2 regions of the Stenotrophomonas sp. Nf1 genome follow, and region 2 is predicted to be linked to the other one. Evidence: predicted binding sites of a transcription regulator. Region 2 holds the regulator's gene; the other holds the start of a gene.
What was found. Region 2 encodes FliA, which starts transcription of late flagellar genes. Its sites were predicted from a motif close to TAAAGTTTNNCNNNCNNNGGCCGATAA; they were not measured.
Positions count from the first base shown of each region.

Region 1: C9412_RS12140 (methyl-accepting chemotaxis protein) is a predicted target of FliA. The motif match lies at 1,790-1,816, and genes of this name have one in related genera.

Region 1 covers NZ_PYTV01000006.1:18,692-22,867, forward strand. The annotation lists gene C9412_RS12125 (response regulator transcription factor) at 1-176, shown strand, start outside; gene C9412_RS12130 (VOC family protein) at 198-569, shown strand; gene C9412_RS12135 (arylamine N-acetyltransferase) at 802-1,641, opposite strand; gene C9412_RS12140 (methyl-accepting chemotaxis protein) at 1,845-4,176, shown strand, end outside.
Region 2 covers NZ_PYTV01000002.1:10,403-14,578, forward strand. The annotation lists gene C9412_RS04015 (chemotaxis protein CheA) at 1-57, opposite strand, end outside; gene C9412_RS04020 (protein phosphatase CheZ) at 60-665, opposite strand; gene cheY (chemotaxis response regulator CheY) at 665-1,057, opposite strand; gene C9412_RS04030 (RNA polymerase sigma factor FliA) at 1,115-1,858, opposite strand; gene C9412_RS04035 (P-loop NTPase) at 1,855-2,742, opposite strand; gene flhF (flagellar biosynthesis protein FlhF) at 2,729-4,176, opposite strand, start outside.

The DNA.
Region 1 (4,176 bases), on a different contig from region 2:
GCGAAGTGGCGATCCTGCGGCTGCTGGCCGGAGGCTACAGCAACAAGGAGATCGCGCGCAGTCTGTTCCTGGCCGAAGGCACAGTGAAGAACTATGTCTCGGCCATCCTCGACAAGCTGGGCACCCGCGACCGCACCCGCGCGGTACTGAAGGCGATTACCCTGCGCATCATCTGAGTGGAAGGCAGAAGGCGACGCATGAACCCGATCCTGCACGTTGAAATACCCACCATTGACCTGGAACGGGCCATCGCGTTCTACCAGCGATGGCTGCAGGTGGACGTGGATGCGCCGATCCTGCTGCATGACTGCCGCATGGCGTACCTGCCGTTTTCGGATGACGCAGGGGGTGCCAGCATGGCGCTGGTGCAGGGCGCGGACTACCGGCCCTCCGAGCTGGGCGCGCGCATCTACGTTGGCGTGGGCGATGTGGATGCCAGCCTTGAGCGCGCATTGCTGGCCGGCGCCGAACTGCGCTTCGGCCCGGCCGACGCCGGCGACTGGCGCGTGGCCGAGATCCGCGACAGCGAAGGCAACCGCATCGCGCTGCAGTCGCCCGCCGTTCCGTAGCGTCGAGCTTGCTCGACGGCTGTTGATTCCCCTGCCCATTCCCCAGTCGAGCAAGCTCGACGCTACAACATCGCGGCGCGCGAGCGCTCTCGTAGAGTCGAGCTTGCTCGACTGCTGTTGATTCCACCGCCGACGCCCCAGTCGAGCAAGCTCGACGCTACCTTGTAGAGCCGAGCGCACGCTCGGCTGCTGTCGATTCCTCTGCCCATTCCCCGGTCGAGCAAGCTCGACGCTACAACATCGCGGCGCGCGAGCGCTGCAGCCAGTCGTTGATCGCCGGGTCCAGCCGCGGGTCGTCCGGCAGCTGCACGCCGAAGCGCTGTTGCAGCACGTCGCGCACGTCACCGACATCGTGCAGTGGGCGCTTGTCCGGCGCCTGCCCGGGCCGGTACTCGGTGTAGTTGCCGCTGCCGATCGTGCGGCGCCAGTCCGGCCCGGTCAGTGACGCACGCAGCTGGCCCGGAAAGCTGGAATCAGGATGGGTGCACACGTACCAGTTGCCCACCACGTTGTCGATCGGCGCAGGCGCCTGCAGGTCGAACCGGTACATCGCGCGCCACTCGTTGCTGGATTCGACCGACAGCACGAAGTCGCCCTCGTCCGGCAGGCGCTGCAGCCGGTAACGCTCGTGCGGCGTGGACTGCGGCTGCGCATCGTGCAGGCGCAGCGGCACGGTGGGGGTCAGGCTGCCGAACCCGGCATCCACCAGCCAGTCATCACCGTCCACCCGCACGCGCAGCAGCAGGTGGGTGCGCGCGGTCAGCTCGCCGTCCTGCGCGGCCAGCAGCACGCGCGCGCTCAACGGTTGTGCATCGAAGCAAAGCGCCTGCAACAGGGCCAGCAGGCCGCCATTGAGCTCGAAGCAGTAGCCACCCCGACGCGCGTCGAGCAGCTTGCGTTGCACGCTGTCCAGGTCGATCGGTACCGCATCGCGCAGCAGGCAGCTGAGGGTCTCGAACGGCAGCAGTGCGTTGTGGCGCTGCTGCAGCAGGGTCAGCCCGGCCAGCGTCGCGGGTGGCGGCGCATCCAGCTGCAGGCGTTGCAGGTAACGGGGGATATCGAGCGTGGCCATGGCGGCACCGGGCGGGGGAGGGAGGTCCACTGTGCTCCCCCAACCGGGGTTGAGGTCAAGCGCGGCCGCGGTGTCATCCCGCCGTCGCCTGCGCCCGGTACAAAGGCCGCGTGCGCTGGCAAGCGCGGGCAGACATCGAACACAGCCCTAAAGATGCATCGATTCCGGCCGATAAAGGTGCGTCTTTCTGCCTGGAGCCTGTCATGTCGGCCGTCGTTCCCCACCTCCGGTCCCTGCGCACGCGTCTTGCCACATGGCGCAGGGTGTTCCCCGGCCTGCTGCGCTGGTTGCAGCCGCACCGGCTCAGCGTGGCCAACAAGCTCAAGGCCACCCTGTGGGTCTGCGGCCTGGGCCTGGTGGCGATCGCCGCCGTCTACGCCTGGACCGGACACACCAGCGCGCAGGCCGCGCGCAACCAGGCCAGCTACCAGCATGGCAGTGATCTGGCTGCCCGCCTGGCCACCCGCGTGGCCGAAGCCCGCCGGTTGCAGACCCAGTATGCGCGGAGTTTCGATGACGCGGACCGCGATCAGCTGCTGGCCACGCAGAAGGCGCTGCAGGCGGACCTGCGGGCATTGCGGGCGATGCCGATGGACGCCGGCCGGCGCAAGGCACTGCAGGCGCTGGCTGAAGCGGTGGACGCCTTCTCGCAGGGGGTGGCTGCACTGTTCGAGCGCGTGGATGAAATGGGACGGGGTGAGGCCGGGCTTGCCGCGCAGCTGCAGCAGGCCGCTGATACGTTGCAGGCCCAGGTGGATGCGCTGCAGCGACCGGCACTGGCGCTGACGCTGCAGAAGATGCGCCGCCAGGAGGCGCTGTTGCTGCTCGACGGCGACGCGGCCCACGCTGACCGTGCCAGCGAGGAAAAGCTGCCGTTCGACCTGGCGTTGGCCGGACTGCCGGCCGATGTGCAGGACACCCTGCGCAGCGGAATGGAAGGCTACCAGGGCGCGTTGCTGGCCTATACCGCCGCCCGCGTGGGCCTGGATGTGGAGACGCAGTCGCTGCTGGACACCGCCGCCGGCGTTGCTCCCGCGCTGGCCGCATTCCAGCAGGCCCAGGTATCGGCGCTGGCCACCGCACAGTCACGCCAGCAGACGGGTGCGCGCACCATGAGCGTACTTTTCGCATTGACCCTGCTGCTGGTGGCCGGCGTGCTGATCACCAGCCTGGTGCTGGTGCTGCGCGCGGTACGCCAGCCGATCCAGGACACGCTGCGCTTTGCCAGTGACATCGCCGACGATCGCCTCGACACCACCCTGCGCGTGTACAACGCCAACGATGAGATCGGCCAGCTGGCGCAACGCCTGGTCGACATGCAGCAGCGCCTGCGCGCACGCATCGACACCGAACGTGCGGTGGCCCGCGGCAACACCCGTGTGCGCCAGGCGCTGGACAGCGCGCAGACCGGGCTGATGGTGATCGATGCCGAAGGCCAGCTGGCCTACGCCAACCCGGCGTTGCAGCAGCAACTGGCGCTGCCGGCCGATGAGCTGGTGGGCCGCGAGGCGGTACGGCTGCACCCGGCACTGGCCAACCTGGTCGGCGTGCGCCAGCGTGAGGAACGCGAGATCGGCCATGCCGGCGTGCGCTACCAGCTGATCGCCAACGCCATCATCGATGACGGGCACTACCTCGGCGTGGCGGTGGAATGGCGCAGCCGCGCGCTGGAAACCCTGCTGGAAACCGAAGTGGCCGCGCTGGTCGATGCGGCCGCGCAGGGTGATCTGCATGGGCGTATCGAACTGGATGGCAAGCAGGGCTTCGTGCGCACACTGTCAACCAGCATCAACCGTCTGCTGGCCACCTTCGAAGCCAATCTCGGCGACCTGCAGGCGCTGCTGGCGGCACTGGCCAGCGGCGATCTCAGTGTGCGCATGGGCGGTGATCTGCAGGGCGTGTTCGCGCGCATGCGCGATGATGCCAATGCCACCGTGGCGCAGCTGGGGCGTATCGTCACCCGCATCCAGCAAGCGACGTCGCATCTGGATACCGGCGTGGGCGAGATCGTCGCCGGCCATCACGACCTGTCGCAGCGCACCGAGCAGCAGGCCGCCAACCTGGAAGAGACGGCGGCCTCCATGCACGAGCTGACCGATACGGTGGGCCGCAACGCCGACGCGGCAGGCCGTGCCGATGCGCTGGTACAGGGCGCGGCGGCGGTGGCGCAGCGCGGCGGGCAGGCCGTCGCTCAGGTGGTGGCGACCATGCAGGGCATCAGCGAGGCATCGCGCCGCATCGGTGACATCACCCAGCTGATCGATGGCATCGCCTTCCAGACCAATATCCTGGCGCTCAACGCTGCCGTGGAAGCGGCACGCGCCGGCGAGCAGGGCCGCAGCTTCGCCGTGGTGGCCGCCGAAGTACGGTTGCTGGCCCAGCGCAGTGCCGAGGCCGCCAAGCAGATCAAGGGATTGATCGAGGATTCGGTGGCGCGGGTCGGGCAGGGCAACCAGCAGGCCGGACAGGCAGGCACCACGATGGGCGAGATCGTCGGCAGCGTGCAGCAGCTGGCGGATCTACTGGCCGGTATCC
Region 2 (4,176 bases):
GATTTCCTGTGCCTCGATGATGAAATCGGCAGTGATGTCGTCGGATACCGCGCTCATGCTTACAGCCCCAGATCCGACAACAGGTCGTCGGCGTCGTTCTGCGAGACCGCGTGGCGGTCCAGTCCCTTCAGTGCCGGCCCGGCCAGTTCCGGGTCGGTGCGATGCTGTTCCGGCGGCAGGCCGAGCGCGCCGAAGCCTTCGTGCACGCGGCGCACGATGCCGACCACGCGACGGATGATCTGCCCGGTCAGGTCCTGGTAGCTCTGGGTCAGGGCGATCTCGGTGAGGTTGTGGCGGATGCGCTCAAGCTGGGCGTCCTGGCCGGGCTGCAGGCCTTCGGCGCGCAACTGTTCGGTCAGGCTGCGGCATTCCTCGGCCAGGTCCAGGGTGCGGTGGGTGGCCTGTTCGGTCATCGCCACCACGTGGTCCAGGCGCGCGCAGGCGTCGTCCAGTTCGCCGGCATCGCTGGGCACGGTCGGCAGTTCACCCAGCGCCTGGCCCAGTTCGCGGGCCAGCCGCGAAAGACCGCTCATCATCGGCTGCGTGCGCAGCGCGACCAGTCCGTCGATGCGCTGCCGCCAGGCGGCCTCGTCGCCGGATTCCAGCGCGTCCAGGGCTTCCTGCAGGCGCAGGGCAAGGGCGTTCTTGTCGACCGTGGTATCCATCAGGCGCTGGCCGCCAGGCGTTCGAAGATCTTGCCCAGCTTTTCTTCCAGGGTCTGCGCGGTGAACGGCTTGATGATGTAGCCGTTGACGCCGCTCTGGGCGGCTTCGATGATCTGCTCGCGCTTGGCTTCGGCGGTCACCATCAACACCGGCAGGGTCTTCAGCTTGGCGTCGGCGCGGATCGCCTTGAGCAGCTCGATGCCGGTCATCACCGGCATGTTCCAGTCGGTGACCACGAAATCGAACGGCTGGCTCTGCAGCAGCGACAGCGCGGCATGCCCGTCCTCGGCTTCGGCGGTGTTGGTGAAGCCCAGATCGCCCAGCAGGTTCTTGACGATGCGACGCATGGTCGAAAAGTCGTCGACGATCAGGATGCGCATGTTCTTGTTCAAAGCAGAGTTCCTTTGTTGTTCATTCCGGGCGGCCGGGGGCAGCCGCCTCGGGGATGTTCATTCTTCAAGGCCGGCGTCGACGGCCTCGAAAATCTTCAATCGGCCACGCAGGCGCAGCACCGCCTGGCCGTGGATCTGGCAGACCCGCGACTCGCTCACGCCGAGCACCGCGCCGATCTCCTTCAGGTTCAGCTCCTGCTCGTAGTACAGCGAGAGCACCAGCTGTTCGCGCTCGGGCAGGTGGCCGATGGCCTTGCCCAGTTCGCGGCCGAACTCGCCACGCTCCAGCACCTGCTGCGGGGTCGGGCCGCCCTGGGCGACGGTATCCAGTTCGCCCTGGTCCTCGATGCGCGATTCCAGGCTCAGCACCTGGCCACGTGCGGCGTCTTCCATCAGCCGCAGGTACTCGGGCAGCGGCATGTCCATCGCAGCGGCCACTTCGGTGGCGCTGGCGGCACGGCCGCTGCTCTGTTCCAAGCGGCGGATGGTGGCGGCGGCATCGCGTGCACGGCGGTGCACCGAACGCGGCACCCAATCGCCACGACGGATCTCGTCGATCATCGAGCCGCGGATGCGGATCGAGGCATAGGTCTCGAACGAGGCGCCCTGGTCGGCGTCGTAGCTGCGCGAGGCCTCGATCAGGCCCATCATGCCGGCCTGGATCAGGTCGTCGACCTCGACGCTGGCCGGCAGGCGTGCGGCCAGGTGGTGGGCGATGCGCCGCACCAGGTCCGAATGCTGGGCGATGACCTCGTTGGCCGCCGAGCGCTGGACCTCCCGGTACTGGGCTGCGCCTTTCATGCGGCCACCCCGCGCTGCTTGAGGATGCGTTCGAGGAAGAACTCGACGCCGCCACGGGGTTCGGTCGGCGCCTGCCAGCGCGCGGTGCGCCGTGCGATCTCGGTGATCGCCAGCGCGGCCGGGCTGGACGGGTAGGCCTTCACCACCGGCTGCTGGCGCTGCACCGACAGGCGCAGCCAGTCATCCTGCGGCACGCAGCCCAGGTAGTTCAGCGAGACATCGGCCAGGAACTTCTCGCAGACGCGGGTCAGCTTTTCGTACAGCACCCGGCCCTCGTTGGGGTCGCGCACCATGTTGGCCACCACCTGGATGCGGTCCACGCCACGCTCGCGCGAGAGCACCTTGATCAGCGCATAGGCGTCGGTGATCGAGGCCGGTTCGTCGCAGACCACCACCACGGTGTCCTGCGCGGCCTGGCAGAAGGTCAGCACGCCATCGGTGATGCCGGCGGCGGTGTCCACCACCATGATGTCCAGCTCGCGCTCCAGTTCGGAGAACACGTTGACCAGGCCGACGTGCTCGGCCGGGGCCAGCTCGGCCATGTGCCGGCGGCCGGACGCGGCCGGGACCACCAGCACGCCGTTCGGGCCTTCGACGATGACGTCGTCCAGCGAGCAGCGGCCGGCGACCAGGTCGGCCAGCGTGAAGGTGGGGTTCAACCCCAGGATCACGTCGATGTTGGCCAGGCCCAGGTCCGCATCCAGCAGCAGCGTGCGCTTGCCCATGCCGGCCAGCGCCACGGCCAGGTTGGCCGACACGTTGGTCTTGCCCACGCCGCCCTTGCCGCCGGTCACGGCAATGGTGCGCACAGGGCCGAGCGGCTCGCTGCGGGTGGCCGACAGCGGGAAGGTCTTGGTCAGCTTGGCGTACTCACGCGACGGCATGGTTCAACTCCGGGTTGCAGGGCATATCGGCCGCTCGGCGCAAATCTTCAAGGCGAAGTACGAGATTGGCCGCGCTGGCCCGGTGCAGGTCCTCCGGCACGTCCTGGCCGTCGGTCACCCAGGTGATCGGCAGGCTGTGATCCACGGCCACCGACAGCGCGTTGCCGAAGCGGCCGGTCTCGTCCAGCTTGCTCAGCACCAGGCCCTGCAGGTTGGCCGCGCCGAAGCGGCGGACCACCTCGTCCATGTCGCCGAAACTGGTGTTGGCCGGCAGCACCAGCAGGGTGCGCACCTGGCGGGCGGCGCGCAGCCACTGCAGCTGGGCGGCCAGCGCGCGGTCGCGCGGGCCCAGGCCAGCGGTGTCGATCAGCACCAGCTTGTAGTCCTTCAGGCGCTCCAGCAGCTGGTCCAGGTCGGTGCCGCTGTTGGCCTCGTGCACGGCGATGCCGAGCTGGCGGCCGTAGCCGTACAGCTGTTCGCGGGCGCCGATGCGGGTGGTGTCGGTGGTGACCAGGGCGACGTCACGCGGGGCGTGCTTTTCGGCGAAGCGCGAGGCCAGCTTGGCGATGGTGGTGGTCTTGCCGGCGCCGGTCGGGCCGACCAGGGCGATCACACCGCCTTCTTCCAGCGGGTCGACCGGGGCGATCGGCAGCTTGCGCGAGATCAGCCCCAGCATCAGGCCGCGGCCGCGGTGGGCTTCGGTCTCCAGCGGGATCTGCATGGCCACGTCGCGGGCCAGGCCGGCGTCGAAGCCGTACTCGTCCATCAGGTCCAGCGCGGTGGCGCGCACCGGGCAGCCGCGCAGGCGCTCGTCGGTGAAGCGGTTCATCTCGCGCTCGATCACCTGGCGCATGCCGGCCACTTCCTGGCGCAGCTGGCGGATCTCGGCGTCGTCCTGGGCCACCACGGTCAGCGCCGGGGCCGGCGCCAGCATCGGCGCCGGGCTGGCGTCGTCGGCGGCGTCCACCGGTGCCGGTTCGCTGACGGTCGATTCGGCCGGCGCCTCGGCCACGGCGGCGGTCGGCAGCGGCGGCGGCTGCACCGCCGGGACCGGGCTTTCGTGATGCGCTTCGTGCGGCGGGTCGATCTGGAAGCGGGCGCGGTTGGGCGCTGCCACGGCCACCGCTGCCGGCGCGACGATGGCCTCGGCGAACGGGGCGAAGATCTGTTCCGGCAGCGTCGGTTCGTTGACGGCGGCGCGCGCCAGGGTGGCGGCGAAGCCGGTGCTGCCACGGGTCGGCACGATCTCGTCGGCGCTGTCCAGGGTGCGGCCGGTGGCACCGACTGCGGCGCGGGCCAGGGCGGCCACCGCCGAGGTGGTGGCGGCGACCGGTTCCGGTGCCGGGGTGCTGCTGCGGCGGCGGGTGACGGCGGCAATCACCGCATCGGCGGCGGTGCGCGGCTTCGGTGCCGGCGGCGGCGCCACGTCGCGGC